One region of the Devosia oryziradicis genome, then DNA from elsewhere that is predicted to be linked to it. Evidence: predicted binding sites of a transcription regulator. Region 1 holds the regulator's gene; the other holds the start of a gene.
What was found. The regulator LexA, encoded in region 1, represses DNA repair genes until DNA is damaged. The targets are predictions, from matches to a motif close to TGTTCNNNNTGTGTTCNG.
Positions count from the first base shown of each region.

Region 1 (15,725 bases):
CCTCGCTTATCTGGGCCTGGTGGAAGTGCTCTACGGCTATCCGCTCGACGGTGTCGTTCTTACCATCGGCTGCGACAAGACCACACCGGCCATGCTCATGGGCGCGGCTACGGTCAACATTCCGGCAATCGCGCTTTCCGTCGGCCCCATGCTCAATGGCTGGCACAAGGGTGAGCGCACCGGTTCGGGCACGATCGTGTGGAAGGCCCGCCAGATGATGGCGGCAGGCGAGATCGACTATCCCCAGTTCATCGAACTGGTGGCGTCGTCGGCTCCCTCAACGGGCTATTGCAATACCATGGGCACGGCATCGACCATGAACTCGCTTGCCGAGTCCCTCGGCATGCAGCTGCCTGGCTCGGCCGCCATTCCGGCACCCTATCGCGACCGCCAGGAAATGGCTTATCGCACCGGCAAGCGCATCGTGGACATGGTGCACGAGGATCTCAAGCCGTCCGACATCCTGACCAAGGACAACTTTATCAACACCATCGTCGTCAATTCGGCAATCGGCGGCTCGACCAATGCGCCCATCCATATCCAGGCCATTGCCAAGCATATCGGCGTCGAGCTGGAACTGCAGGACTTCCAGACCTACGGCCACAAGGTGCCGCTGCTGGTCAACCTGCAGCCGGCAGGCGAATATCTGGGCGAGGACTATTACCATGCCGGTGGCGTACCGGCCGTGGTCAACGAGCTGATGAGCCAGGGCCTGATCCGCGAGAACGCGCCCACGGTCAACGGCAAGAGCATCGGCGAGAACTGCCGCAATACACCGATCCAGGACGAGAAGGTCATCCGCCGCTTCGACAACCCGCTCAAGACCGATGCGGGCTTCCTGGTGCTGCGCGGCAACCTGTTCGACAACGCCATCATGAAGACCTCGGTGATCTCGACCGAGTTCCGCGATCGCTATCTCAACAACCCCGAGAGCCCGGGCGCCTTCGAGGGCAAGGCCGTGGTGTTCGACGGGCCGGAAGACTACCACCACCGCATCGACGATCCGTCCTTGGATATCGATGAAAATACGCTGCTGTTCATGCGCGGTGCTGGCCCGATCGGCTATCCGGGCGCCGCTGAAGTCGTCAACATGCGACCGCCTGCCTATCTGATCAAGAAGGGTGTCCATGCCCTGGCCTGCATCGGCGATGGCCGCCAGTCCGGCACGTCCGGCTCGCCGTCCATTCTCAACGCATCGCCGGAAGCGGCCGCGGGCGGCAACCTTGCCATCCTGCGGACCGGCGACCGGGTACGGATCGATCTCAACAAGGGTCAGGCCAATATCCTGATCTCGGACGAGGAGATCGCCAAGCGGCGTGCGGATCTGGAATCGATGGGTGGCTACAAGTATCCCAAGCACCAGACGCCGTGGCAGGAAATCCAGCGCGGCATCGTCGGCCAGCTGGGCGAAGGCGCCATCCTCAAGCCGGCAGAGAAGTACCAGCGCATTGCCCAGACCAACGGCGTGCCGCGCGACAACCACTGATCGCGCCGAAGCGTAACAAGGAGGGGGCTCGCGCCACGTGCGGGCCCCTTTGCTTTTCTTGCGCTGTATCGCCCATCCCCGTTCGCGGCTCTTCAGTCCAGACGAAGCGCTGGGGGCTTTCGGGCAGGAACCGGCCAAGGACAAACAAAAAGGCCACCGCTGGTTTCGCGATGGCCTCTCGTGAGCGGCGCCGAAGCGCGCTCGTCTTGCAATGGAGACTAGAGCAGGGTCAGGTTGGTCGCGGACTGCTTGCCGTCGCGGCCGGTTTCCAGCTCGTAGGTCACCTTGTCGTTCTCGTAGAGGCCCTGCAGGCCCGAACGCTGAACGGCGGAGATGTGGACGAAGGCGTCCTTGCCACCGTCTTCGGGCGAGATGAAGCCGAAGCCCTTGGTGGTGTTGAAGAATTTCACGGTGCCGGTGATGAGGGCCATGATAGGTTCCTTTATGCTCGTAACGAGCGGTTATCCGATGGCAACATGCCAAGGGGACATAACGTTCGCATGGTCGAGAAGGAAGCCACGGACCGGCTTGGCCGGCGTCAGGCAGCCGACTTAGGCTGAAAACGTATGGTACCTATGTGGCATGGAACGGATCGTTCTGCAAGATGGCCACCAGTAAGAGTTTGCAGATACTGCGCTTTACCGTTTCGGCGGCCCCAAATGCCAAGCAGAACCAGTCCTGCTCCGTCCTCAATAGTCTCGTTCGAACCATGCTGGCGGCGCAGAGCCAGAGCTGGTTGGGATCGCAAAATTCCGCAACGGTGGGCGCTCTTCGAGGCTGGCGACCCGTCGGCAAAGACAGCACTCATTCAGCGCAAAAGCGTCAGCCCGAATCCCTGGCCATCGCTGCCGATGGTCACCCAGCGACCGCTGACATCGCATTGCAGCAAGAGCGTGTCGTTGTTGCGAATGCCCACCACGGCGCCGACCGAAGACAATTCGCCCTCGAGCAGGCAGCCGATGACCGGCGCCCCGGCCTCGGCTTTTTGCCAGCCAGTGCCAGCCTGGCAGATGGAGACAGACTCACCCGCATTGATTCCAGCGCCCGGTGAAAAGGTCACGTCACCCACCCAGCAGCGGGTCTCCTTCACGCTTGCCTCCTGGGCGAGCGCAGGTCCCGCCGGCAGGGCCAGCAGCAGCAAGGCACCCAGCCAGGCGGCGCGCATCAATATTTCCGCAGCAGGCCAACCAGGCGGCCCTGCACCTTGACCCGGTCGGGTGGGAAGATGCGGGTTTCGTAGGCCGGGTTCGCCGCTTCGAGCGCCACCGTATTGCCCTTGCGGCGCAGGCGCTTGAGCGTGGCTTCCTCGTCGTCGACCAAGGCCACGATGATCTCGCCGGTCGAGGCCTGGTCCTGCTTCTTGATCAAGACGGTATCGCCATCAAAAATGCCGGCATCGATCATGGAGTCGCCGCGTACTTCGAGCGCGTAGTGCTCGCCGGCACCCAGCATTTCGGGCGGAACCATGATGGTGTGAGAGTGGCTCTGGATCGCCTCGATCGGCGTACCGGCCGCAATCCGGCCCATGACCGGAATGGCGACGGGTCGAACATAGTCCTCGGTCGCCGAAATACGCGAGGGCGGCGAAGCCACCTTGCCCAGATTGCCCTCGATGACCGATGGCTCGAAGCGCGCCTTGCGGCCGCCCAGCGACGGGTTCATCGAATCGGGAAGCTTGACTACCTCGAGCGCCCTGGCCCGGTTGGGCAGGCGGCGGATGAAGCCGCGCTCCTCCAGCGCCGTAATCAGCCGATGAATGCCCGACTTGGACGCCAGATCGAGCGCATCCTTCATCTCATCGAATGATGGCGGGATGCCGCTTTCCTTCATCCGTTCGTGGATGAACATCAGCAGCTCGTGTTGTTTGCGCGTCAGCATGGGCCCCTCGGGGAGAGAATCGGAACATAGGCAGAACGACTATATGTGTTCCAGTTATGTTCCGCAATATGCTTGCTGACGCACCAGTCTAGCGCCCAGTTGGACTGTCAGAACGCGTCGATGGACAGGGCTTCGATTGTGGTTCCCGCAGGTTGCCCCGGATCACCCTCTGGCTGGATGATCAACATGTTGGCGCCGCCCAGGGACGAGGTGTGTCCGCTGTCGGTCTGGGCGATCGGTTCGAGCTGCGGGCCGTTGGGCGTGTGCACGAGGCGGGCGCGCATGAAATGGCGTCGCGCGGTATTTGGCGGCGTTGCGGCGGCGAGCGGCAACCGCCAGGTTGGTGGTTCAGCGTATCCAAGCCAGCGGCGGAGAGCGGGCTTGATGAAGACGATCGCCGTGACCATGGCCGATACCGGATTACCCGGCAGGCCGAAAACCAGGGTTTTGCCACGGGTGCCAAACATCAGCGGCTTGCCCGGCCGCATGTTGATGCGCCAGAAGTCCAGGGTCACGCCCATCTCGAGCAGGAGCTCCTGGACGATATCATGGTCGCCGACGCTGGCGCCGCCCGTCGTGATCAGGATATCGAGGTCGCCAGCAAAGATGTCCGCCAGCTTCGAGCGCAGTTTTGCCCGCTCATCCCCGACGATGCCGTGATCATCAACGCTCTGCGCATAGGGGGAGAGCAGGGGGGCGAGGCCGTAGCTGTTGGAGGCGACGATCTGGTCGGGTCCCAGTGGGTCGCCTGGCAGAACCAGTTCGTCCCCAGTGGCCAGCAGGGCGATGCGCGGGCGCCTGGCGACGTTAAGTATGGCGCTGTTGGCAGCGGCAGCTACCGACAATTGCATCGCACCCATGCGTGTGCCCGGCGCGATCAGCTGTTGACCGCGCGCAAAATCGTTACCCCGCGGCCGCACGCTGTGACCGGGACGCGCGGGCGCCGTGAACGAAACATGGCTGCCGTCGACGAGGGCCTCTTCCTGCATGATGACGGTATCGGCGCCCTCTGGCACCGGAGCTCCGGTGAAGATGCGGACGGCCTCACCTGGGGCGACCCGTCCGGAAAAGCCGGCACCAGCCTGCGATGTGCCGATGAGGGAGAGGCGATGCCCCTCGACCACGTCGGCCGCCCGCAGGGCATAACCGTCCATGGCGCTGGCATGGAAAGGCGGCTGGTCGTGGGCGGCAATCAGGGGCTCGGCCAGAACCCTTCCGCCAGCCTGGGAAAGGGGCACCCGTTCGGCCGTTGGCGCCGGTACGCGCTGCAGGATGGCGGCAATGGCGTCGTCGACGGGAAGCAGGCTCATGAGCGGGTAAAATCGCCGGATTTGCCGCCGGATTTTTCGAGGAGGCACATGTCGGTGACGACCATGCCGCGGTCGATGGCCTTGGCCATGTCATAAAGGGTCAGGGCTGCAGTGGAGGCAGCGACGAGTGCTTCCATTTCAACGCCCGTTTGCCCCGTCGTTTCGGCCGTGGCGTGGATCAATATGGCGTCAGCACCATCGGCTTCGATGTCCACACTGACCTTGGTCAGCGGGATCGGGTGGCAGAGCGGAATGAGCTCCGAGGTTTTCTTGGCGGCCATGATGCCGGCGATGCGGGCCACCGCCAGGGCGTCACCCTTCTTGAGGCCTCCACCCATGATGGTGGCGACCGTTTCCGGTTGCCCTACTATACGAGCCTGCGCCACGGCGCGTCGACGCGTAACCGCCTTGTCACCGATGTCGACGATATGCGCCTCGCCCTTGGCATTGAGGTGGGTGAGGCCCGGGGCCATCAGCGCACAGCCTGCGGGGCGCCCATCAGCAGCGCGCGGGTGGCGGCCACGACGTCGTCCTGCCGCATCAGGCTCTCGCCGACGAGGAAGGTGCCGATGCCGGCCCGCTGATCCAGCATGACGACGTGGTCATGATTGACGATGCCGCTCTCGCTGACCAGAAGCGTGCTCTTGGGGATGCCGACCGCCAGGTTGATCGATGTTTCGAGGGTCGTCTCGAAGGTGCGCAGATTGCGGTTGTTAATGCCGATGAACTCGGCCCCGAGCGCCAAGGCGCGATCGAGCTCCAGCTGGTCGTGCACCTCGACCAGGGCATCCATCTTCCATTCTTCGGCCGCGTCCAGCAGGTAGCGGGCCACGTCGTCGCCGACGGCGGCGAGAATGATCAGGATGCAATCGGCGCCCCAGGCCCGGGCTTCGGCGACCTGGTAGGTCTCGAAGAGGAAGTCCTTGCGCAGCACGGGCAGTTGCGTGGCGGCGCGGGCTTCGATCAGGTAGCTCGGCGAGCCCTGGAAGCCGGGACGGTCCGTCAGGACCGACAGGCAGGCGGCGCCGGCCATTTCGTACGAGCGGGCAATCTCGGCCGGGTCGAAATCGGCGCGGATCAGGCCCTTGGAGGGACTGGCCTTTTTCACCTCCGCAATCAGGGCATAATGCCCCTGCGCCCGCTTGGCCTTGATAGCGCGTATGAAGCCGCGCGGGGCGGGCTGGTCATGGGCTTGCGCGACCACTTCCGCCCATGGGCGCATGGCCTTGGCAGCGGCGATCTCCTCGCGCTTATAGGCTTCGATCTGCTGGAGGATGTCGCTCATGGCTCGCGTCCGTTCGATACCGCCACGAGGCGGGCGAGTGTCTGTTTGGCTTTGCCGGAATCGATGGCGGCGCGCGCCAGGGCAATGCCGGTGTCTATTGTGTCCACGCGATCGGCCACAAACAAGGCGGCGGCGCTGTTGAGCAGCACGATATCACGATACGCCCCAGGCGCGCCGTCGAGCAGCGCGGTCATGGCGCGTGCGTTGTCGGCCGGGTCGCCGCCGCGCAGGTCGTCCAGCGTGGCGCGCGGCAGGCCATATTGTTCTGGCGTGATCTCGAACGTCGTGAGGCTGCCGCCTTCGATCTGGGCGATGTGCGTCGGTCCGGTCGTGGTGATTTCGTCAAGCCCATCGCTGCCATGCACCACCCAGGCCTTGACGGCGCGGTTGGCCAGCAGCGCCGCGGCAACCGGCTCCACCCATTCCTCGGCATAGACGCCGAGCAGATAGCGCCGGACGCCAGCCGGGTTCGATTGCGGACCCAGCAGATTGAACAGGGTCCGCGTCCCCATTTCGCTGCGCGAGGGACCCACATGCTTCATTGCGGGATGGTGCATCGGCGCGAACATGAAACCGATGCCGGCCGTGTCGACGCTGGCGCCGATTTCAGCCGGCGTGAGATCAAGTTTGACCCCCAGGGCCTCGAGCACCTGCGAGGCGCCCGATTTGGACGACAGGGCGCGATTGCCATGCTTGGCGACTGGCACTCCGCAGGCCGCTACGACGATGGCGCTGGCGGTGGAAATGTTGAGCGTACCGGCCTCGTCGCCGCCAGTGCCGACGATGTCGACGGCGTGCTCCGGCGCCGATACCGGGATCATCTGCTCGCGCAGGATCGAGACGGCGGCGGCGATTTCCACCACCGTTTCGCCCTTGACGCGCATACCCATCAGGAAGGCGCCGATTTGGCTGGGCGTGGCTTCGCCGGCCATGATGGTGCGCATGACGCCGCGCATTTCTTCGCCGGTCAGGTCCCTGCGATTGGCGATCTTGTTGAGCGCTGCCTTGATGTCCATCACGCCGCTCGCTTCTGGTTGAAGTCGCGGGCCAGGTTCAGGAAATTCTGCAGCAGGGCATGGCCGTTTTCGCTGGCGATGCTCTCGGGATGGAACTGCACGCCGTGCACGGGCAGGCTCTTGTGCTGCATGCCCATGATCAGGCCGTCATCGGTGGTGGCGGTGACCTCCAGCACATCGGGCAGAGTGTCCTGCTTGACGATCAGGCTGTGGTAGCGCGTCGCCTCGAAGTCGTTGTTCAGCCCGCGGAACAGGCCCTTGCCGGTATGGTGGATTTTGGACGTCTTGCCGTGGACGAGATGCGGCGCCCGGATCACATCGCCGCCCATGGCCTGGCCAATGGCCTGATGGCCCAGGCATACGCCCAGAATGGGTACCTCGCCCTTGAAGCGGTCGATCAGTGCCAGGCAGATGCCGGCCTCGTTGGGCGTGCAGGGACCGGGCGACAGAACGATCGCCTCGGGCGCTATGGCGGCAATTTCGTCGAGGGTGATCTTGTCGTTGCGGTGCACGGTAATGTCGGCACCCAGTTCGCCCAGGAAGTGGACAAGGTTGTAGGTAAAGCTGTCGTAGTTATCGATGACGAGCGTGCGGGTCATTTATTGGCTCCAGCGCGGCAATGGGAACAGGTTCGGTGGTTAGAACCAGTTCCGCCATCGTTGTTGAAAGGTTGACTGCGCCGTCATTGCCCGATCCTCGCCTCGCCAGCATAGCGTAGCGCTTCCTCGGCGGCGCTGAAAAGGGCGCGGGCCTTGTTTTCGCATTCGAGCTGTTCGAGTTCGGGCTTGCTGTCGGCGACGATGCCGGCGCCCGACTGCACATAGAGCTTGCCATCCTTGAGGATGGCGGTGCGCAGCACGATGCAGGTATCCATGGTGCCGTCGGCGCCGAAATAGCCGACGCAGCCGCCATAGATGCCGCGACGCGACTTCTCCAGCTCGTCGATGATTTCCATCGCCCGCACTTTCGGCGCGCCGGACACCGTACCGGCCGGGAAGCCGGCCGAGAGGGCGTCGACGAAGTCGTATTTGGGGTCCAGCACGCCCACGACGTTGGAAACGATGTGCATGACGTGGGAATAATATTCGAGGAAGAACTTGTCGGTGACCTTGACCGTGCCGGTCTTGGCGACACGGCCCACGTCGTTGCGGCCGAGGTCGAGCAGCATCAGGTGTTCGGCCAGTTCCTTGGGATCGGCCAGCAGCTCGGCTGCCAGTTCCTGGTCGCGCGTCGGGGTAGAACCGCGCTTGCGGGTTCCGGCGATGGGCCGAATGGTGACCTCGCCATCCTGCACTCGCACCAGGATTTCCGGGCTCGATCCGGCGACGGCAAAGTCACCGAAATCGAGGAAGTACATATATGGGCTGGGATTGGTCCGGCGCAGCGCGCGATAGAGCGCGGTCGGAGGCAGCGTGAACTCGGCCTCGAAGCGCTGGCTCAGCACCACCTGGAAGATGTCGCCGGCGGTAATGTAGTCCTTGGCCCGCGCAACCATCTCGAAATACGCGTCTTTCGAGGTGTTGCTGGTGACAGCGATGGATTCCAGATCGGGCAGGGCGGTGGTGGTCGGAAGGGCGCGCCCAAGGCGGCTGATCGCGTCGTCGATGCGGGCTTCGGCGGCTTCATAGGCCTGCTTGGCCGAGACACCCTGGCGTACATAAACCGGCGCGGTCAGGTAGAGTTCGTCCTTGAGCGTATCGAAGATCGCCAGCAGCGAGGGCCGCATCAGCGTGGCCTCGGGCAGTTGCAGGTGGTCCGGATTGCTGTTGGGTAGCACTTCCATGTAGCGGACCATCTCATAGCCCAGGAAGCCGTAGATACCTGCGGACTGCGGCGGCAGCCCGGGCGGTACGTCGATCTTGCTGTCGGCCACCAGGTTGCGCAGGGCGTCAAGCGGCAGGTCGGCCAGTGGCTGGAAGGCGGTCTCGTCGATCTGCGCGGCGCGGTTGATCGAGGCCTGTCCGGCCTCGACCTTGAGGATCACGTCCGGCTGGCTGCCGATGATCGAGTAGCGGCCGCGCGTCGTGCCGTCCTGCACGGATTCGAGCAGGAACGTGTTCCTCCGGTCCTGCGCAAGCTTCAGATATGTCCCGACGGGCGTTTCGAGATCGGCCACGATGCGGCGCCAGACGATCTGCGACTTCCCAGCATCGTATTGCTCGGAAAAGCGCTGATAGAAGTCGTCGCCCATCGTTGTCGTATCCAGTTTGGGTGAAGGCCTGCCTGTCGGTCAGAGGCCGGTATTGACGGCCAGCACCTGCTGCAGGGTCTGCTGGTTGATGGTCATGCGCGCGTCGTCGCGAACGGCGGTGACGAAGTCGCCGTAGATGCCGATGCGCGCCTCGTTCTCGAGCGTGGCGGCAGCCGAGGCTTCGAGCGGGGCGGTGGCTTCGGTCAGTTCGGTGACCTGGAACACGACGAACTCACCCGACTGGGTCACGGCGGAGCCGTGATGGCTCGCATCGCCGGCGAAGGCGGCGGAGGCCAGGGCGCCGTCGATGGTGCCGTCCTCCGAGCCGAAGCGGGTGAAGGGTGCGCTCAACTGCGGGAAGACATTGTAGGAAGCGGCAACATCGGCAATCGCCTCGCCGGCATCGAGCCGCTTCACGGCCTCGGCCTGGGCCGCGATGATGGCGTTGTTGACGCGTTCGGTGGTCATGGTCGTGGTCAGTTGCTCGCGCACCTCATCCAGCGTCTGGTCGCGGGCCGGCTCGATGGCGTTGAGGTCGAACCACAGGTTGGCATTGCCCGACAGCGGGATAGCAGCCGTCAGCGCGCCCTGTTCCGCCTTGAAGATGGCCTGGGTGACGCGCGGCGCATCTTCGGTGGCAAGATCGGGGATCACGCTCAACTCGGTGCCGCCGGAGGTCACGTCGGCTTCATAGAGGTCGAGCTTGAACCGCTCGGCGATCTCGGTGAGCGGGCGGAAAGCGGCGCGCAGTTCTTCGATCTGGTCCTGTACGTCGGCCAGCTCATTGCGTGCCGCGGCCAGCGCCAGGTTCTCGGCGATCTGATCGCGCACCTCGTCCAGTGCAGGCACGCCGCCGGCCTCGATAGCGGAGACATGGATCGCCCGCTTGCCTGCGACACCGTCGATGACGACAAAGGCGCCCTGGGCCAGCCCAAACGCCGCGCTGGCCAGCCCGGCATCGTTGATTTCGGCCTGTGTCAGCGAACCGAGGTCGGTTGCCGTCAATCCAGCCTCGGACACGAGCGTCTCGAACGGCGTCCCCGCGGCAAGGCCTGCCTCGAAGGCTGCGACCTGCTCGTCGTTGAGCACCACCTGCTGGATGGTCCGGCGCTCCGGCTTGGTCAGTGTCGCCTTGGTCCGCTCATACTCGGCCGCGATGGCATCGTCGGTGATGTCCGCAACCTTGGTCTGGGCCAGGTCGGCTGCCGACAGGCGCAGCATCTGCACCTTGCGAGTCTCGACGGTGCGGAACTCGGCCTGGTGCTCGGCGAGATAGGCCTTCAGCTCGTCCTCGGTCGGGGCGGCCGGAGTTTCCACATTGGTCTCGCCCAGGGTGAAATACTCGATGGTCCGCTGATCGGCCACGTAACGGTTGATGAGGCTGGCAGCGGTCTCGGGCAGCTTGGTGTCGCCAAAAAGGCTGAGGATCAGCTGCTGGCGCCGCGCTGCGTTGCTCTGGTCATCGAAATACTCGGCCTCGGTCAGTCCGCTGGCCTGCAGCACCTGGCGGAAATTGTCCGCGTTGAAGGTGCCCAGCGCGTTCTGGAACGAGGGATCCTCGCGCAGCATCTCGCTGAGCTTCCTCTGCGAAACACCCAGTCCGAAATTGCTGGCGAGCTGATTGAGCGCCGCATCCTGCGCCAGGTTCTGCAGCACCGTCGCGGGGATGCCCAGGCTCATCGCCTCCTGCGGCGTCGGCATGGAGCCGAACTGCTGGGCAACCTGGTTGAGCTGGCTCTGATAGGCCCTCAGGAACTCCCGCGAGTTGATGTCCTCGTTGCCCACGCGTGCGACGGTATTGCTGCCCAGATCGGCAATCACATTGTTGATGCCGAAGCCCGCCAGACCCACCAGCAGACACGCGCCCATGATCTTGCCGGGCCAGGATTTTGCAAAAACACGCAAACTATCGAGCATCTGAGACGTTCCAGTTGGGCAACACGAGGCTTTACCGCGCCAGCGGGAGGGCACTAGTAATCCATTTTGACAGCCGGGGTTAGGGCAATCCTTGGCCCGGTGCAAGAGGCAGCAGGAGCAAAGAGTGACAACGACAATAACGCCGCTGATCGCAGGGAACTGGAAAATGAATGGCGTGAGGGCTTCGCTGGACGAGTTGACGGCTCTCGCGGGCATCCTGACAACCGGGGACGCGCCACGTGCCATCGTCGTGGTCTGCCCTCCCGCGACAATCCTTGCGGCGGTTGCGCGCCAGGGGGCCACGTCGGGCATTTTGGCAGGTGGCCAGGACTGTCACCCGGCTGCCCACGGCGCCTATACAGGCGATATTGCTGCCGGCATGCTTGCCGATGCCGGTGCTCAATATGTGATCGTCGGCCACTCCGAGCGCCGTGCTGCGCATGGTGAAACCGATGACCTGGTTCGCTCCAAGGCCGAAGCGGCCATCGGCGCTGGCCTCAAGCCCATCATCTGCGTGGGTGAGACGGAGGCGGAGCGGGACAGTGGCCGCGCTGAATCGGTGGTTGCCGCACAGCTTGCCGGCTCCATTCCCGATGCCGCCGGTCAGCATGACGTGATTATTGCCTATGAACCGGTCTGGGCCATCGGTACCGGTCGCACGCCGAGCAACGACGACATCGCCCAGATGCACAATTCGATCCGGCGCCAGCTGGTGGATCGCTTCGGCGACAAGGGGCAGGGCATCCACATTCTCTACGGCGGTTCGCTCAAGCCGCAGAATGCCCGCGAAATCCTGGCCCTCGACAATGTCAACGGTGGCCTGGTGGGCGGGGCCAGCCTCTTGGCAAAGGACTTCGCCACCATTATTTCCGCGGTGTAGTCTCGCGACGGCTCAAGCCCGGCGGAAAATCCCGTCGGGCTCTGGCATTTGCCACGCGAGGCGTGTATGACGCCGCATCTTTGCTTAGACCGATAGACTGAGACACAATGGCAAACGTCCTGATTGTGGCCTATTTGCTGATCGTCCTCGCGCTGATCGCAGTGATCCTGCTGCAGCGTTCCGAGGGTGGCGCGTTGGGCATTGGCGGTGGTGGCGGCGGTGGTTTCATGACCGCGCGCGGCTCCGCCAACTTGCTGACCCGCACCACGGCGATTCTGGCGACACTTTTTTTCGCCACGGCTATTGGCCTCACCATTCTGTCCGAACTCGATCGCGGCACGTCCAGCATTCTGGAAGGCGCAAGCACGACGGAAGACGGCGAAACCCCGACCAATGTGCTGGACGCGCTGAACGCGCTGCAGCCCGACGCTTCTGCATCGGACCTGCCGGTCCCGGTTACCGAGGCGCCCGCGACCACGGACGCCGTGGCTCCCGCCACGACCGAAACGGCACCGGCCGCCGATGCTGCGCCGGCGGCAACTCCGGAAGCCACCACGACGGCGCCGGTGCCCGATGCTCCGGCGGAGACGCCGGCCCAAACGCCGGCCGCTCCGGCGACCAACTGACGAGACCAAAGAGGGGGATGGAAACATCCCCTTCTTCTTTTTGTGTAGAGCCGGTGACCAGCTCTACGAATCGACGATGATGTGATTAAGGTGAACGCCCATGGCTCGGTACGTATTCATCACCGGAGGCGTGGTCTCCTCATTGGGTAAAGGTCTTGCATCGGCGGCGCTCGGCGCCGTTCTGCAAGCGCGTGGCTACAAGGTCCGCCTGAGGAAGCTCGACCCCTATCTCAACATCGATCCGGGCACGATGTCGCCCACCCAGCATGGCGAGGTGTTCGTCACCGATGATGGCGCCGAGACCGATCTCGACTTGGGGCACTACGAGCGCTTCACCGGCCGCGCCGCCACCAAGCGCGACAACATCACCACCGGCCGCATCTATTCGGACATTCTCGCCAAGGAGCGCCGTGGCGAATATCTGGGCGCCACCGTGCAGGTCATCCCGCATGTCACCGATGCCATCAAGAATTTCGTCATCGAGGGCAATGACGACTTCGATTTCGTGCTGGTCGAGATCGGCGGCACGGTGGGTGATATCGAGGGCCTGCCGTTCTTCGAGGCGATCCGCCAGTTGGGCAATGACCTGCCGCGTGGCCACACCTGCTACCTGCATCTGACGCTGATGCCCTATATTCCTTCGGCCGGCGAGCTCAAGACCAAGCCGACCCAGCACTCGGTCAAGGAGCTGCGCTCCATCGGCATCGCTCCCGACGTATTGCTGGTGCGCTGCGACCGCCCGATTCCGGAGGGCGAGAAGAAGAAGCTCAGCCTCTTCTGCAATGTGCGTGAAAGCGCCGTCATCCAGGGCCTCGACGTCGGCTCGATCTATGACGTGCCGCTGGCTTACCACAAGGAAGGCCTCGATCGCGAAATCCTTGCGTCCTTCGGTATCACCGACGCACCGGAGCCCGATCTCAGCGCCTGGCAGGATGTCTCGACCCGACTTCACAACCCGGAAGGCGAGGTCAATATCGCCATCGTGGGCAAGTATACCGGCCTCAAGGACGCCTATAAGTCGCTCAGCGAAGCCCTGACCCATGGCGGCATCGCCAACAAGGTCAAGGTCAACCTGCAGTGGATCGACAGCGAGGTGTTCGAGCGGGACGACCCGGCGCCCTATCTCGAGCATGTCCACGGCATCCTGGTGCCTGGCGGGTTCGGCGAGCGCGGCTCGGCCGGCAAGATCGAGGCGGCCCGCTTCGCCCGCGTCAAGGACGTGCCCTATTTCGGCATCTGCTTCGGCATGCAGATGGCCTGCGTCGAGGCGGCCCGCAATACCGCCGGCATCAAGAATGCCTCGTCTACCGAGTTCGGCCCGACCAAGGAGCCGATCGTGGGCATGATGACCGAGTGGGTAAAGGGCAACGAGACCGAGAGCCGCTCCGCCGAGGGCGATCTCGGTGGCACGATGCGACTGGGGGCCTATCCGGCTCAACTGACACGCGGCTCCCGCGTCGCTGACATCTATGGCTCGACGCGCATTTCGGAGCGCCACCGTCACCGCTACGAAGTGAACATGGATTACCGCAAGCTGCTCGAGAAGAATGGCCTGCTGTTCTCCGGCGTCTCCCCGGACGGCAAGCTGCCCGAGATCGTCGAGCGCACCGACCATCCCTGGTTCATCGGCGTGCAGTTCCATCCGGAACTCAAATCCAAGCCCTTCGAGCCGCATCCGCTCTTCGCCAGCTTCATTGCCGCCGCGATGGAGCAGAGCCGCTTGGTCTGACGACAGCGACACCCGGAAACAGGGGTAGGCTGCTGAACTAAGGCAAGCCATCTTGGGGTCTCAGGAGTGAGGTCCCATGATCCGTACCTTGTTTGTTACCGGTTTTCTGGTCGCCGCATTGTCACCGGCCGCCGCCGCCCCATTGCTCGGGGACTTCGAATGCCTGTCGGACCGCGACGGGCCGCAAACCTACGAGGGCACGCTGCGGATCGATGAGCCGACCAGCTTTGGTTTCCTCAACGCGGATGCCACCGTCGACGCGTGGTATCCGCTCGACATCTCCGATCCCGCCGACGTGAAGTTCGATAACGCTTTTACCGAACATATTTCGTCTGGCGCCGTCGTGCAGAGCGCCAGAATGCTCGAGGACGAGTATGCCTATGCGGTCGATATCAGAACGCGGAAGGGTACCGTCATCCCGATTTATTGCCTCTTCGTCTATTGACCTATTCTCGTGCTATCTCTGGTCGGACGAACCGAGAGTCCCACCATGGCCGAGATCATCAATCTTCGTAACGCCCGCAAGCAAAAGGCTCGTGCTGACAAGGAGGCGCAAGCGCAGCAGAACCGTGCGCTGTTCGGGCAGACCAAGGCGGAAAAACTGCGGCGGGCGAGCGAGAAGGCTCTGGCCGACAAGCATATGGACGGTCACAAGAAGGACGCGCCGAAATGAGCAAGGTCGTCGTCATTGGCGCCACCGGGCATATCGGCACCTATCTGATACCGCGTCTGGTCATGGCGGGCCACGACGTCACCGCAATCAGCCGCGGCGTTGCCAGGCCCTACCAGCAGAGCGCCGTCTGGCGCCATGTCACATCGGTGACCATCGATCGCGAGGCCGAGGAGCCAAAGGGCCGGTTCGGCCAAGCCATTGCAGCCCTGGGCGCGGATATCGTGGTGGACCTGATCTGCTTTACCGAGGCCAGCAATTGTCAGATTGCCGATGCCCTCGAGGGTGGGGTCAGCCACTTCATCCATATCGGCACCATCTGGACGCATGGCCACGCAACGGTCGTTCCGACCCCGGAATCGGCAGCCAAGTTTCCCTTTGGCGACTACGGCACTGCCAAGGCCGCGATAGAAGCGGACCTTCTGTCGCGCGCCAGGATGCGCGGGTTCCCCGCCACCATCGTGCACCCGGGCCATATCGTCGGTCCCGGCTGGGCGCCGCTCAACCCGGCCGGACATTTCAATCCTGCCGTGTTCAGCACCATCGCTCGCGGCGACACGCTGCCGCTGCCCAATTTCGGGCTTGAAACGGTGCACCATGTGCATGCCGATGACGTGGCGCAGGTGGTTATGCGGGCCATCGACACGCGGTCCGCGGCGGTCGGCGAGAGCTTCCACGCCGTCTCGGACGCTGCCGTAACGCTTCGCGGCTATGCCGAGGCGATGTATCGCTGGTTT
Region 1 is NZ_CP068047.1:2,239,017-2,254,741, forward strand. Features, by position in the region: gene JI749_RS11225 (IlvD/Edd family dehydratase) at 1-1,486, shown strand, start outside; gene JI749_RS11230 (cold-shock protein) at 1,705-1,917, opposite strand; gene JI749_RS11235 (hypothetical protein) at 2,295-2,651, opposite strand; gene lexA (transcriptional repressor LexA) at 2,651-3,364, opposite strand; gene JI749_RS11245 (molybdopterin molybdotransferase MoeA) at 3,472-4,674, opposite strand; gene moaC (cyclic pyranopterin monophosphate synthase MoaC) at 4,671-5,147, opposite strand; gene trpC (indole-3-glycerol phosphate synthase TrpC) at 5,147-5,959, opposite strand; gene trpD (anthranilate phosphoribosyltransferase) at 5,956-6,978, opposite strand; gene JI749_RS11265 (anthranilate synthase component II) at 6,975-7,574, opposite strand; gene trpE (anthranilate synthase component I) at 7,658-9,166, opposite strand; gene JI749_RS11275 (peptidylprolyl isomerase) at 9,206-11,083, opposite strand; gene tpiA (triose-phosphate isomerase) at 11,208-11,963, shown strand; gene secG (preprotein translocase subunit SecG) at 12,071-12,589, shown strand; gene JI749_RS11290 (CTP synthase) at 12,690-14,318, shown strand; gene JI749_RS11295 (hypothetical protein) at 14,395-14,763, shown strand; gene JI749_RS11300 (DUF4169 family protein) at 14,809-14,991, shown strand; gene JI749_RS11305 (NAD-dependent epimerase/dehydratase family protein) at 14,988-15,725, shown strand, end outside.

Region 2 (15,725 bases), 200 kb from region 1:
AGCTCGCCACCGGGTATGCAGGCCTTAAGCAGATCCTCGATTTTCTAGGGCCATTGCGGATGGCCGGCCGGCCGCAGCCTCGGGACATCGGCGGCGACTACATCCATCAATACGTGTCGGAATTCTTCGGCCGCACCATGGCGGCCAGCGGCATCGAACTCGTGGCCACGCCAGCATTCAGACGCTTTAGCGTCTTCGACCAGCCATCGCGCCTGCTCCCGGTCTTCGTGAACCTCGTGAACAACAGCATCTACTGGCTGATCAATGCGCGAGTGGAGGATCCGAAGATCGTGTTCGACGTCCGTGGAGACGAGGTCTTCGTGGCCGACAACGGTCCTGGCGTCGAGGAGATGGACTTGAAGCGATTGTTCTCCTTGTTCTTCACCAGGAAAATCGAGGGTGGACGAGGCGTGGGGCTCTATCTGTCCCAGGCCAATCTGGCCGCTGGCGGCCACACGATCAGTTATGTGCAGGACGACGACAGGAAGATCTTGTCCGGCGCGAACTTCTCGATGAAGTTCCGGGGGGCGAATATCAATGACTGAGCTGGCAGTGGCAGGGGAGCCCAAGCCGACGTTTTCAGATCTGGTCAAGCAGGCCTTCATCGACCCGATCAGGTCGGTGCTGATCATCGACGACCAGTATCCGACCTGGGAGCAGATCTTTGGCGACGTGGGCTACGATTCCACCGACAAGACGCTTTGGACGCCCAAGGGCGATATCCTCAAGGTGATAAAGCAGTTCCGGAATATTTCTCCGGCACTGACGGTGGACATCCACGACGGCAAGCACAACGAGGGGATCGGCAGCTACCTGCACCAGTCCGACTTGCTGGTGCTCGATTATCAGCTCGAGAAGAACGAAACCAATGGCGCCCGGGCAGCGCAGATCATCGCCGATCTGCTGAACAACAACCACTTCAATCTGGTGATGGTCCATACCGCGATCGGCGATCTCGTCGATCCCTTCAACACCATTTTGATGTCGCTTCTGACACCGCTGAACATCGTCGACGCTCGCGCGGACGCCGGTTTCGCCTTGATCGAAGCCTTGGAGGACACTGGCGACCCGCGCTTCTCCAATGTTTTCAAGAAACTGCAGGACGCTCTCAGCGCGACGGCCTACGTTGCGCTCCAAGGCTTCGTCCGCAATGGCGGCAAGATGAACGAGTACATGAAGTCCGGGGCCGAGTTCGCCAAATTCCGAGAAATCGCGGACGAAGCCGGTTGGGACGTTGGTGAGCGTCTCAAGGTCATGGAATGGGGGATGTCGAAGCACGACAAGAAGGTCGCCTCCTACAAGTCTTCGCCCAGGGATCTTCGCTGGAACATTCCTGGGAACCGGCGCAAGCCCTGGATCCGCACCAATGGGGGCTTCATCGCCTTCGCTAAGAAGAAGAACACAGATCTGCTGGACCGCCTGCAAGCCGCGATCGAGGATTGGCGTCCTTCCCCGTCGAGGCTCATGTCCTCCCGCATTCGCGCCGAGATCAGTAAGCAGGGCGCTGGGGCCGAGGATAATGCCCTCAGCGACAAGCATGCCTACTGGCAATACTATCAGGAGCTGCGCGGCACGCCGTTGGACACCTCGCCCGACGCGCACAGGAATAGGCGGAAGACCCTGCTGGAGAGCCATGCTGCGCGTCATACCGAGAGGTTGCTCGACCTGATTGGCAAGAAGGCGGTCGCATTCGGCCTCAAGGTGCTGGAAGCAGACCCCACCGAGTCCAACGCCAAGCTTGCAGGGTTCTCGAAGAACTACGCCCTCGGGTCGATCGCGAAAGCAGAGCGCGACAAGGCGCGGTCCCACTACAACGCCCACATATCCACCAAACAGCTCTCGGGTTGGCACCTGCATCCCGGACATGTCATGAAGATCGGTCAAGAGAAGTGGGTGTGCTTGTCGCCGTCTTGCGACCTAGTGCCGATGCAGAAGACGTCAATCGCGGTCAGGGATTCCAGTTCGGCATCGGTGAAGCCGTTCATGGCGGTCAAGCTTACCAAGGTCGAAAGCTACACGGCTTCCGAAGTGAACTCGAACACGCTGATCTTCCTCAAGGAGGCCGGGGTTATCAACACGTATACGGTATATCCACGGGGCGGCGAGTTCGGCTCTCCGATCTGGCGGCTCTTCATGGCCGATGACTACGGCAAGTTCGAGATCGAGGACGACCTGACGGCCAAGCTTCGGTTGAGCTACCTGTCCGGCAAAGGCAAGCAGATGCAGGTAGAAGAGATCGAGGCTCGATTGATCGGTCAGTTGCGCTACGAGTACGCATTGAACCTGATCCAGAAGCTGGGGGTCGAATTCACCAGGATCGGTTTGGATTTTTCAGCACCGGCCGGTTGAGGCACCGCATCGGGATGCCTGCCAGCGCCGCAATCACTTATCGGTCCGCGCCTTGACGCGGATCAGGTAGACGCTGACCGCCGCGGCGGTCGTGACGACTAACTCGGCCTCCTCGAAAGCAGGGTCCCGTCCTTCGAGGATATGGCGGCCTTGCTCGGACGCGAAGCCCCAGAGCTTTCGGACGGCTTCGTCCATCGGCTTGGGCAGCGGCAGCCGGCTTATGATTGAGCCGAGGGTCCCGCTCGTTCCTTCGTACCCCCGCGCCACGCATTCGAGAGCGGCCATGGCGTGCTGGATGGCCCCGGTGACATCTGGCTCAGGGCGCCGGGAGATATCGATCAGGGCCTGATGCATCTCGTTGGATGCGGTCGGCGCACCTGCGGCCCGCATCATGTCCGGTGCCGTGGCAGTGGCCAGCTCGAACGCCTCGGACCCCCGGACAAGGATCTGGCCTTTCTCCATCTTCCAGCCGATACCGTGCTCGCAGAACGCGGCGTTCAACTGCTCCTCATACTGACGCGGCTTGTCGCCATAGCTGTCTCGCTGTTGAAGGGATTGATACAGCCGTTCGGCAAGGTCGTAGATGCGGAACCATGGCGCGTCGTCGACCAGGCCATGAACCTCTCGTTCCACCGGTTCTTCCGACCAATTGTTGCTGTCCGGCCGGCGCAGCATGACGGCGCAGACGATATCTCGCATGCCTTTGGGGCTGAAGCCCAACGAATAGCCCAGCATCAAGATCGCGTCCCGAATTGCAGGCGGGGCATCTTCACGGACCGTGATCTCGGCATCCGGCGCGCGAAAGCCGAAACGATGGGAGAAGGTCGAATCCGACGTCGTCATGGTGCGATAAGTCCAACGTTGGTGCCGAGATGGCCAAGTTGGAGGATTATGGCCCAGTCCGTGCCTGCCCGAAACCCCGGTCCTGTCGGCAGAGGTAAAGATCACTTGCGATCCAAAACAAGATCTCGAAGATTAGCTGCGGCGCAACTTTCTGCACCAGTCCACCCTCAAACATTCTGATAAGCTGCAACCATGGTAGCAGGGCACAGCATGGACCAACGGGCAGACCAGCATCAAGCCGTTGAGCGACCAAACGGTATAGCCGAGCATCTCGAGCAGCTGCGCGCGCCCATCATCAAGTCCAATGGCCTGACCGATACCGAACGGCACCTTGCCGCGCTGGCCGAGAACACCTTCCTCAACCTCTGGTCCTACCCCAACCCGTATCGCGAACAGCGGATCAATGGCTCCGACAAAGGCGACGGCAAGGAACTGTGCGACCTGCTTGTGATCTGCGATCCGCACGTCCTGATATTCAGCGAGAAGAACATCAAGTGGCAGGACAAGCCGATAGAGATCGCATGGCCCCGCTGGTACAGAAGTGCGATCGACGATGCATCCAAGCAACTGCGTGGTGCCGAACGGTGGATAGATAGTTTTCCGGCGAAGATCTTCGTCGACAAGGCCTGCACCGTCCCCCTGCCTCTGCCATTTCCGCCCTTGGAACGGCGCCGGGTCCATCGCATCGTTGTCGCCAATGGAGCTGCAGCGGCCTGCAGATCCTTCTTCAATGGTGGAACTGGTAGCCTGGTGATCATGCCCGCGCTGAAGGGGCAAGATCACACCGACATGGCCGAAGGCAATATCGGGACAGTGCCGTTCGCCATTGGCGACATAGATCCGGATCGGGACTTCGTCCATGTTCTCGACGAGGCCACCCTCGGCGTGGTTCTGGGCGAATTGGACACCATCACCGACCTGACAGGATACCTGGACAGGCGGGCCGACTTCATACGATCGGGCAACCTCGCACTGGCCCATGGCGAAGAGGATCTCCTCGCCTACTACTCCGTCAGAGCCGACAGCGAGGGCCAACATCATTTTTCTCCACCCGGCAAAGGCACTTGGGCCTTCCATGGACCCCTGCGACTGGACGGATCCCACTACGCGGGCTTGATCAACGACCCCAGATATCTCGCCAAGAAGAAAGCCGATAAGGTCTCGTATGTCTGGGACGCCTTGATAGAGCAGTTCACAGGGCATCTGCTGGACGGAACGTCGTTGGTCCCACCTGGTCAGGACTATTCCTTGAGCCGAAGCGAACAGGCGTTCAGGGCGATGGCCCAGGAGCCTCGCGTCGCTCGCAGGAACCTCGGCAATGCCTTTCTAGACGCCTGCCGCAGAGGAATGAACCGACAAATCTTCTTTCGCGTGGTCGTTTCTCCAATGGAGCACCCGGTAGGAACTGCCTACTTCTTCATGACCATAAAGTTCGAGGAGGGCATGTTTCGAGAGGGTTATGAGCAGTATCGGATCGTACGATCAGGATATCTGGAGCTCTACGCCAAGGCCGTGCTGATGCGAAATCCGGGCCTGACCAAGATCATCGGCATCGGTCGCGAACCACCAGGCCAGGGTCGAGGCGTTTCCGAGGACTGCATCTATGCCGAACAGGACGAATGGTCCGACGAGGAGAGGGCCGAAATTGAATTCCGTTGCGGCGAGGTCGGCATAATGCAGTCACTGACGGGCCGCACATACCATGTCGACGAGTACCCGAAGACCGGAAAACGTCCGCAACCGGCCTATTCGGGCTTCAACCGCGCCGAGCGACGGCGCATGGCGGCTGCACTGAAAAAAGGCCGATAGGGCAGGTCTGTAAGAGGGATTTCTTTCAAGAATACGAACATCGTTCTTGTTTTGTTCAGTCCGATCCGGGATGCTTTCAGCGAGAGCACTCAGGAGACGGAATGCTGGTCGACCAAATTGCCATGGAGCCCGGCGGCATGCCGGTGCCAATCACCTCCCTGGTCGAGTTTCAGATCCGATTCGTCGGGCAGCAGGTGCATGCTGGTTTCCCGTCCCCGGCCGACGACTTCATCGAGACGTCTGTCGACCTCAACCAGGTCCTGATCCAGAACTCGACCGCGACCTTCCTGTGGCGCGTGGCCGGCGACTGCATGATCGACTGCAAGATCTTCCCAGGCGATGTGGTGATCGTCGATCGCTCCCTGGTTCCGCGCCATCGCTCGATCGTGCTGGCCATCATCGACAATGCGCCAACCCTGAAGCGGGTGAAGCGCATGGGCAGCCGCATGGTGCTCCATAACGAGAATGCCACGCTGCCGGCCTTCACGGTGACCGAAGGGACGGACGTGTCGATCTGGGGCGTGGTCACGGCGACCATCCGCGACCTGAGCAAATGACCGCGTTCGCCCTGAGCGACGGCAACAGCTTCTATTGCTCCTGCGAACGCGTGTTCGATCCCAAGCTCGAGAAGCGACCTGTCATCGTGCTGAGCAACAACGACGGCTGCGCCGTTGCGCGCACCAGCGAAGCCAAGGCCCTTGGCATCAAGATGGGCCAGCCCTACTTCCAGATCAAAGACCTGTGCCGGCAGGAGGGCGTCGTCGCCCTGTCGAGCAACTATGCTCTTTATGGCGACATGAGCCGGCGCATGAACGTGGTCTACAACCGGTTCTCGCCCGAAACCGAGGTCTATTCGATCGACGAGACCTTCCTCGACGTCGAGCATGTGCCGCGCAAGGACAGGACCGCCTGGGCGAGCGAGCTGCGGGCCACCACGTGCCAGTGGACCGGCATCCCGACCTGCGTGGGCATCGGCCCCACCAAGACCCTCGCCAAGCTGGCCAACAAGGCCGCAAAGACCCTGGCCACTGGTGTTCTGGACCTGACCGATCCAGACGAGCAGGCTCGGGTGATGGCCGACTTCCCGATCGGCGACGTCTGGGGCATCGGGCGTGCCAACCAGGCCAAACTCCTGGCCCTGGACATCCAGTTCGCCGGCCAGCTGCGCGACATGGAGCCCAAGAAGGCGCGTGGCATCATGACAGTGGTGGGGGAGAAGATCGTCCACGAGCTCAATGGCAGGTCCTGCATGGACCTCGAGTCGGTGGCGCCGCAGCGCCAGGGCTGCGCCGTGACCCGATCGTTCGGCCAGCGCGTGACCTCACGCATCGAGATGGAGCAGGCGGTTGCCGGTTATGCCACTCGACTGGGCGAGAAGCTCCGGCGTCATGGCCTGGCCACGGACTACGTCACCGTGTTCATGCACACCAGCCCGTTCAACGACGACGAGCCGCAGCGCAATGTCAGCATGACCGTCGATATCCCCGAGGCCACCAACGACACGATGCAGCTGATCAAGGCGGCCCGGCGCGCCGTCGAGGGGCTCTGGAAATCCGGCTACCGGTACTCCAAGGCCGGCATCGTCACCCAGGACCTGGTCCCGCCCGGATTGGCGCAGCGGTCGCTGTTCGATGGTCTCGACCACGACCGGGCCGCCAAGGTCATGGCCGCCATGGATGAAGCCAACCGGCGCTGGGGACGGGCCACCGTGGTGCCTGCGGCAGTTGGCATTGCCAGCCGGTCGCCGTTCACCACCAAGTTCGAGATGCGGTCGCCGCGGTACACGACACGGTGGGACGAACTGCCGGTGTGTCGGTGAAAACAGAAAGGGCCCCGATGGGGCCCTTCGCATTTACCAGTTCTGACGACCGTACCAGTCGTCGACGTCCTTCTTCACTTCATCCTTGGCCTTGCCGTAGCGCTCCTGGATCTTGCCCTCGAGCTGCTCGCGGTTGCCATTGATCTCGGTGATGTCGTCGTCGGTGAGCTTGCCCCACTGCTCCTTCACCTTGCCGGTCATCTGCTTCCAGCTGCCTTCAACGCGGTTCCAGTCCATGATGGATCTCCTTCCATTAATCGTGAAACCACAACGGCCAGGAATCGGCGACGTTCCACTTGGGTGCAGATCCAGTAACTGCTCAGGCCACGCACCATTGGCATGGAAGGAAGGTGCTGATCGCAGTCAGCACCAGAACTCCTCCCCATCGGGCCAGCGACGTGCCAGGCCTTCTTCGATGAGGATATCGCCGACATCCCGGCCCCCGATCAAGATGGTCGCCAATGTGCGATCGTAGCGATCCTTCCCCGAGCTTTGGACCACGAATGAGTTTGCGTTCAGCAGTTGCAGCAACCGGGAGCTGGCACGTTTCGCCAACGCCACCTCAGCGGCGCCCCCGCATATGTCGTCGTATGGTTCCGGGGTGTCATAGCTCTGCAGACGCAGATTCACGCCATCGAGCCAGACCGTGTCGCCGTCGACCACACAGGTGTAGCGATCCTGACCGCACATGCCGATGTTCACGCGCCGTCCCTCGTCCGCTCTCTGGGTCGTGACGATTGCACCTGCGCTGTCGGTCCCATGCAGGAACTGATCGGATGCCACCCAGCCCAAGACGCCCACGGCGATTACGGCTGCGGCGGCCAATAACGGCGTGACGATGTCTCGCTGCGCTCTCGCCGAAGAACTGTGTCTGCTGGGACGTCGTTTGGGATTGAAACGGTGAACTGCCATGACCCAAGTCTATGCCATCACGGCGACCTACGGAAAAGGCCCGACCACTGAGATGGCCGGGCAAGAACGACCAACGGGGCCGCATGCCCGATGTTGCAACTGCAGACCAAGGCATGGAAGTCAGCATTTGGCCAGGATGGGATGGCCAGAGCCTAGATCGCATCAAAGGCGCAAGAGGACTCAGCAACGGATACTTCCTTGCTCGTCAGCAGCTTATCGGCGAACATCAGTCTGCTGCTTCGGCACTGGGGGAACAATGAAGCCTTACACTCGCTCCATCATCGAGCTATTCGATGGCAAGAAGAGGTTCCTTATCCCTCTCTACCAGCGGCAATACGCTTGGAAGGCCCAGCCTCAGCTAGAACTGCTCTGGGAGGACATCGATCGATCAGTCCAGCGGCTAGAGCAGGATCGCTCGTCGCTGACGCCTCACTTCATGGGCGCCATCGTCATTGCCCAAGTCAAGACTTTCGGCAAGCAGGTCCAGGCATACGAGATCATCGACGGGCAGCAGCGTCTCACGACATTCCAGCTCCTCCTTGCCGCGATACGTGATGTCGCCAAGGCGAATGGATCAAGGTACGAGGCCGAGCTGCAGAAGTATCTCCTCAACGACGGCGTAATGGAGAACCAAGAGGTCGAGCGCTTCAAGCTCTGGCCATCACTGAACGACCGACGGTCCTTCATCAGCATCATCGATCCACATGTTGACCCCCATGTACTGGGACCCAAGCCGGTTGATGAAGAGGGAATCATAAGGCGCTCGGTCGCGGCGCATGCCTATTTCAAGGAAAAGATCGCTGCCCACGTCGATGATAATGGCAGCTTCGATGAGCACCGGCTCGAGCTCCTCTTTGAAGCGTTGAAGGATGGGCTCGCAATCGTGTCCATCGAGCTGGAAGGTGGTGACGATCCCCAGACAATCTTTGAGACCCTGAACAGCCGCGGCGTGGATCTGACGCCGGGCGATCTGATGCGCAATTTCATATTCCAGCGCGCAAAGGGTCTCGGCCAAGCTGACCATTCATTGCTGGTCGACAAGCTATACGAGAAGCACTGGCTGCCGCTTGATCGTGCCTTCTGGGGCCAGCCCGCATCGCGTGGCCGTCAGTCTCGCCAGAGATTGGACTGGATGTTGACCGATCATCTGTCGATGCATATCGGCAATCTGGTCTCGGTGGAGAACCTGTTCGACAGTTACCGGCGTTGGATACTCAATTCCCGCCCCTTCCCGCATGTCACCGCCGAGCTGGAGTCTATCTCCGCCACGGCGGCGATTGAGAAACGGCTGTTCGACCAAGACCCCAAGGATCCTATTGGCAACTTTGGCCGCTTTGCCGATGCATTTGACGTCTCTACAGCTATGCCCCTGGTCCTCTATCTTGCGACCGAGGACACCGTGGGTGCCGATATCGACAGAGCGCTTGCTGTGCTCGAGAGCTACATATTGCGACGTGATATTTGTGGCTCACCCACGAAGAACTACAACCGCTTCTTCATTGGCATCATCGACCGGCTTCGTGCGGCTGAAGGCAACAAGATCGACGCGCTGGTTCTCTATCTGTCGAGCCGGCAGTCCGATCTTGATCGTTGGCCAGACGACGTTGAATGGCAGCGTTCCTGGCTGGGGCGCAACCAGTACAAGGGCGCCCGGCAACCACGGCTACGCTACATATTCGAGGCCATCGAACTCGCCAAAAGAACGGCGCTCAACGAAGACATCGAGATCAAGTCGGCGCTTTCGATTGAGCACATCATGCCTCAGAAATGGCGGACGAATTGGCCGATTCCCGGCTTCGACCATCTTGATGATGATACCGATCCAGAGCATGTCGCTCGAAAGGTCGAGCGGGACGGCGTGATCGACAACCTGGGTAACCTCACCCTGCTCACCGGGCCACTTAATACCTCCGTATCAAACGGACCTTACTCGACGAAAATGCCGGCGGTGCGCGCCCATTCGAGCCTTGCACTGAACCGTGACCTGATCGAGTACGATCATTGGAACGAGGAGACAATTTCAGCCCGAGGGCTGGATCTCTTCGGGATTGCCAAGAAGATATGGGTTGCTCCGACCAGGGGAGTGGACCAGTCCGCGCTCAACGATCTTGCCGGCGACGGCGTCAAACTCCCTCCAGACGGAACGGAGTGCAAGTTCACCTATGCGGGTGTGGACTACGCTGGGACCATCGAGGAAGGTCATTTGGTGGTGGACGGGGTAGATCGACCGTTCGCGACGTTCTCTGGCGCTTCGAAAACGATCACCCGAACGAACCGCAACGGCTGGAACGACTGGTATCTCCGCGACCAGATGGGTGGCTGGATACTGGCAGATGACTGGCGCCAGCAAGCGGCTGATGTGCCCGTTTTGGAGAGCCTGGATGAAGATTGAGATGCGGATGGCAGACGCCAGGCGTTTGGCAAAGGGTCTCTACGCTGGTGACAGCCTCCCGATCTCCCAGGTCAAAGCAGGAGATGAGCCGTTAAATGTGGATTGGTGGCGCATGAATGTTCAGCCGGAGAGCTCAGAGAGCGAGCGACATAGGGCGGCTCTCACCCTCTATCTCCATATGGCTGGATCATCCAAAATTCCGCTTCCCTCGGAAACATTCCCTGCCGTATTCGATCTGGACGATGGCCAAATGCGCCCGGACAAGGCCGTGATCAAGGTCTTCTTGGATGAGGGACTTATCCAGCCGCGCATGATGGTAGCTCAACTGGTGTTCGATCTAACGCAGGCGGGCCGAAACTATGCCGATCGCGCCGAATAAGAAAAAGCCCGGCTACCAAGGCAGCCGGGCAAGTGGGGTCATTGACCTGTGCAACAAACAGAAAGATGCGGTCTTCCCCGCCGCCAGCCTTCACCCCGGCCAGGGATGACTAGAGCTCGGCGAAGTGGTCCATAAGCTGGCGGGCCTCGCTCAGAGATGTCGGGAACAGGCGCATCAGTGCCTTCCCTTTGAGCTGAGAGACGTTCAGGTTCGAATTCCGTGGTTTGTCGGCTGGGTAGAGCTCACGGTCAATGGCCGGCGCCAATGCACCTGGTGCCAGGTGTGCCGCGATCCAGATGGCGTTCTTGCCGCCAGAACCCAGATCCAGGGCAATCGCGTCGCCGCGCCGGTTGAGGAAGGTGGCGATGTACTTGGTCCCGCCTGCTGCGCGCTCGGGGTGCGGCGTCCAGCGCGGATCCCGAAGCATGCTGGCATTGATGGTGTCGTTGATCGAAGGCATGGCTGGAATTCCTGTTCAGATACGGGTTAGAGCGCCGGCGTGATGGGCGACCAAGTCGGAGTAGAGGTCGGGGTCGATACCGGCGGCGCCGGCCAGAGCAATGGCATCATCCGTCGAGACGATCTCCCCACGGGTCCAGTCCCTGACGGTCTCGTTCGGCAGGCCGGTTCGATCCGCCAGGGCATCGGTGGTGATGCGGTTGGTCCACGCATAGATCCCCAGCAGGGCGCCGACGTCCTCAATGGTTTTGGCGCGATCCGCTGCCCAGGCGGGCCAATCGGCACTGAGGGTGCCAGCGTTGAAGTTGCGGCGTCCGGCAAGCCACTCCAGGGTGTCGAGCGGGTCGCCATAGACGCCGAACTTGCGCTCGGATGGCATCGACCGAATCGGTTTGGTCCCGCCGGGACCGACGAAGTTGCGGACGGATGAGATGTTCATCCCGGCCAGCGCAGCGATTTCGAATGGAGCGAACCCCAGGTCCATCTCCCGGTTTCCCGGAAAGCTCTGGAGATAGTCGGCAAGGTTCGCCTTGGCGGCGGCCGCCAGCTGCAGGCCCGGCAATGGTGACTCGTCCCCACGGTCTCGGCGCTCCTGGAACCGGTCTGCGTGCACGCCCATCGACGTGGCGTAGGAGTCGCGTGGAATCGCCGACAGGAAATAGGTCATCATGTTGAGCGTGTCGGATTGGAAGTCGCCAGTATCGAGCTTGTCCAATGGCGTCTCCCCGTGGACGAAGTCGAAGCAGGCGCGCGCCACCTTCCAGAAGAGGGTGCCGCTCACGTCGAAGGCTTGGAGATCCTCAAGGTAGTCGACCTGTTCGGCCGCAGAGTGCTTCGGATCATAGGCATGGCCCAACGCCGCCTTGCCCAGATTGCCCGATGTCGGCGACCGGTCGCCCACCAGGCTTTGAGCCGCAACGGTGATCAGGAAGACCCCCAGTTTCAGGTCGCTCTCTATGTCGTTCCAAGTTGCGGTCTGCATCGAACCCTCGCTTTCGTGATATGAGTGATATCATATTTCGAGATGGGCACAAGCTAGAAAGTGATATGCAGCGTATCATTTATTTTTCGAAGGAGGGTCGATTCTGGCTTGACCGCAGTTTTGACGTTCACTATCTGTTCAGCATCACGACGAGAAACCGCCATGTCGCAGCTCTTGCACATCGCTAACCGGAACACCCACCGCCCGACCGCGGCCGGTCTCGCTCGTGCATCTCTCCACCTCATATCGATATCGGGCAAACGCGCTTCCTGAGCGCCTGCACCATTCCCGACATCGCGCCCGCAGTGGGCATTGAGGACCGGCCTGCCGGGCGCACTTCTGCGTCTCGTCGCCGGCAAAGAGAGCATCATGGACAGCATCGACGAAGACGAATTCCCGGACCTGGAACTTGACCAGGACGAAGAGCCCACGCCTGCCAAGAGGCCTGCCAAGATCGGCGGGCCGAGAACCGCAAGCGAGTTGCTGCCACAGGCATTGATCGAGAACGCCATCGGCATGGAAGGCATCGCCCGCATCCAGGAGACCAGGGCATTCTGCCTGGTCGTGCAGGCACCTTCCCCCGACTGGGTTGCACCGCTCCACCGATACCTGAAGTCCACGGGCAAGTACTGGGACTTCCATCACAGCAAGTCCGCTGCCCCAAAGTACCGCTCCCCGCAGGACGACCTTGCCATCGAACAGGCCACGCGGGCGCTGACCTCCGGAGGCCGATGCCTCGGCGTCTCACATCAGCTGAACTATTTGCCGCCTGCCATGGTGTCGGCGGCCGATATGCACCTGGTGCTGCCGCCGCCCAACGCCAAGGTGGTGGCCGCCGTCATCAGGGCCGTCACCGGTCGCTTGCCCAGAAAGCTCGAAGATCAGACCATTGCGGCGCTGGACTTCGATGAGATCGCGTCGGCGATCCGCTCCGGCTCGTCGGCAAAGGCGTGCGTCGACCGGCTGCGTGCCGCAGCCGCCAAGAAGGTCCATCACGACAAGTCGATCATCGATGCGCCTCGGCTCGAGGACTTGCACGGCTATGGCAAGGCCAAGGAATGGTGCGAGGACCTTGTGGCCGACCTCGAAGCATGGCGGCGCGGGGAGATCCCGTTCACCGCCATCTCGGCCAACGTGGTGCTGGCCGGCGTTCCGGGCGTGGGCAAGACCACGTTGATGAAGAGCCTGGCCAGATCGGCAGGCGTGCCGCTGATCTCCACGTCGGTCAGTGCGTGGTTCGCCAACTCACCCGGTTATCTCGACAGCATCATCAAGCAGATCGATTCCGTTTTCGCGGAAGCCCGGGATGCGGCGCCAGCCATCCTGTTCCTCGATGAAATCGACGCCGTTCCGAACCGGGCCACCCTCTCCTCGAGAGGCGCCGATTGGTGGCTGCCGGTGATCACGCATCTGCTCACGACGCTGGACGGCGCCATTTCGGGGGCCACCGAGAACGTCATGGTCATCGCAGCGACCAACCACCCCGAACGCCTTGATAGTGCGCTGACAAGGAGTGGTCGCCTTTCTCGGATCATCAACATTCCCCGGCCTGATGCCGATGCACTGGCCGGCATCTTCCGACAGCACCTTGGAGCCGATCTGCCGGGCGAGGATCTCAGCCAGGCCGCAGCGATGGCAATGGGCGCCACGGGCGCCGATGTGGTCGAGCTCGTCAAGAATGCCCGGCGACGGGCACGGGCAGCCCAGCGGCCGATGGTGCTTGCCGATCTCATGGCCGCAGTTGCGCCAGATGAAACCCGGTCAACGGATCTGCTGCGCCGCATCGCGGTCCATGAGGCAGGGCATGCCGTGATCGCCCATGCCAATGGCATGGGCCGCATCCTCGGCATCTCCATCGTGCAGAGCGGGGATACCGGTGGGTTCGCACACATCGACAACGATGGCCGCCTGCCGACCAAGCAGGATGTCGAGAAGCTGGTCATGCAAAGGCTGGGAGGCCGCGCGGCCGAAGAGGTCCTCCTTGGTCTGGTGGGGACGGGTTCCGGCGGGTCCAAGGACAGCGATCTTGCTGTTGCCACGCGCCAGGTTGCCCTGATGCATCTTGGGCTCGGAATGGGCGACAGCCTCGTCTACCGAGCGGACGAGTCGGGCGTCGACAGTATCCTGTCGTTCGACGCCCGCATGACCGCGCTGGTCGAGGAGGACCTGCAGCGCCTCTACGCCGATGCCATGGCCCTGGCCAGGCGGCACGTCGATCTGATCGAGGCGGTTGCCGATGACCTGCAGGTGCGTCGCCACATCGGGCCCGGCCGGTTCCTCGAACTGGTCGACCGTGTCCATGGTGCCCGCCAGATGAAGGAGATCGGTAATGGATGAGCTCCTCATCAGGATCATGACCCGCCTGGTCCGTGTCCACGACGAAATGGGCGAGCGCTGCTTCGAGGAGGCAGCGCACCGCGCCCTGGTCACGATCGCCCAGACGGTGCAGGTCGAGGCATCCAGGAAAGTCGGGATCGAACAGCCCAAGCTCGGGGACGGTGTGCTGCCGTTCCCGACCATCCCTTCCAGGCCGTCGCGCGATGGCGTTGCCTGACCATTCGATTCAAATCGTCGGCATTGCCTTCTCGATGGGGAAGGATCCGGCAGCTATGGGAAGCACCATGAGCAACCTCCGACACATATCGCCCCTCGGCGCGCGGCTGGACCGCGGTGCAGCAATGCACGCCGAACGGGCGTATTCCCGCACGGCGTAGCTCCACCCCTCTCCATCCCGCATCCGCACAAGACCTGCCCTTGGCCACTAGGCCTGCGGGCCGCCGGCACGACCGTCGTCGTGTCCGGCACCACCGGATGGAGACCACTCATGATTATCAAGGAAAACGTTAGATCGCATCGGCTCGGAACTGATCGAGGACAGGAAGCTCGGGGATCCGCAGGCACAAAGCGGGTTCGGAGGTCCTCGATACGGTTTCGCACACAGCTGCCTCTGAGCCGCCGCAGCAGCGGTCCTGCACGCACCTCATCCGTCCCCAGCAGCCAGATCGAAGCGAACTCGCCATCGTTCCGCTCAGGAATACCGAGGTGGTCCGCTCTCCTGCGTTCGGCACCAACGGGAGTCAGACGGGCGCCATCGTCGAGCCGGTGAGCAATGTCGTCATCCTGACGGAAAGCTCGATCGAGAAGAAGCTCGTCCGTTCCCTTCTGGCGGACAATAACGTAGTGAGCGTTCGCCACCAGGCCCTCTTGGTAACATACGTCGACCAAGACGGGGTTACGCGAGACCATACTGTCGACATCGTCGCGACCATGCGCGACGGATCTAAGGTGGGCTATGTGGTCAAGCCAGAAGCATCGGCCAGCAAGCGGGATACTCGAGGGTTCGTCGAACGGCTTGCTCCGTTCGTACCCCAGAGCAAGCTCGACCGCATCCAGTTGGTGACCAGTCGGCAGTTGCCCGAGTGGGGCAATCAGAATGCCCGAAAGGTGCTCAATGCTCGCCGCGACCGTCGCGGATACGTGGACGATCTTCTCCGCGAGATCGCCCCCGAACTCGAGAAGCCGGTCCGCATTGGGGATCTGACCGCGAGGCTGGGTGGCGGCGACGTTGCATTTCGCCCGGTTCTGCGCGCCATCCATTATGGCACGCTCATCTACTTGGGCTTCGGTACCATCGACGAGAAGGGATTGGTCAAGTTTTCGGGTGCTATCATGCCCGACACCGATCGGCTTGGTCCGGTCCCGGATTTAAGCAACCCGGAGCCACCGGTGATCCTGCTGAGGAAGACGAAGCCCAAGTCGTATCGCCGTGCCAGCTTCAGGA
Region 2 is NZ_CP068047.1:2,035,990-2,051,714, forward strand. Features, by position in the region: gene JI749_RS10135 (ATP-binding protein) at 1-545, shown strand, start outside; gene JI749_RS10140 (response regulator receiver domain) at 538-2,349, shown strand; gene JI749_RS10145 (AbiJ-NTD4 domain-containing protein) at 2,383-3,192, opposite strand; gene JI749_RS10150 (hypothetical protein) at 3,403-5,001, shown strand; gene JI749_RS10155 (LexA family protein) at 5,103-5,558, shown strand; gene JI749_RS10160 (Y-family DNA polymerase) at 5,555-6,820, shown strand; gene JI749_RS10165 (CsbD family protein) at 6,854-7,057, opposite strand; gene JI749_RS17445 (thermonuclease family protein) at 7,184-7,732, opposite strand; gene JI749_RS10175 (DUF262 domain-containing protein) at 7,989-10,124, shown strand; gene JI749_RS10180 (hypothetical protein) at 10,114-10,503, shown strand; gene JI749_RS10185 (hypothetical protein) at 10,613-10,963, opposite strand; gene JI749_RS10190 (hypothetical protein) at 10,979-11,944, opposite strand; gene JI749_RS10195 (AAA family ATPase) at 12,314-14,281, shown strand; gene JI749_RS10200 (hypothetical protein) at 14,274-14,498, shown strand; gene JI749_RS10205 (hypothetical protein) at 14,987-15,725, shown strand, end outside.
Region 2: a site for LexA is predicted at 5,043-5,060, ahead of JI749_RS10155 (LexA family protein). Genes of this name have one in related genera too.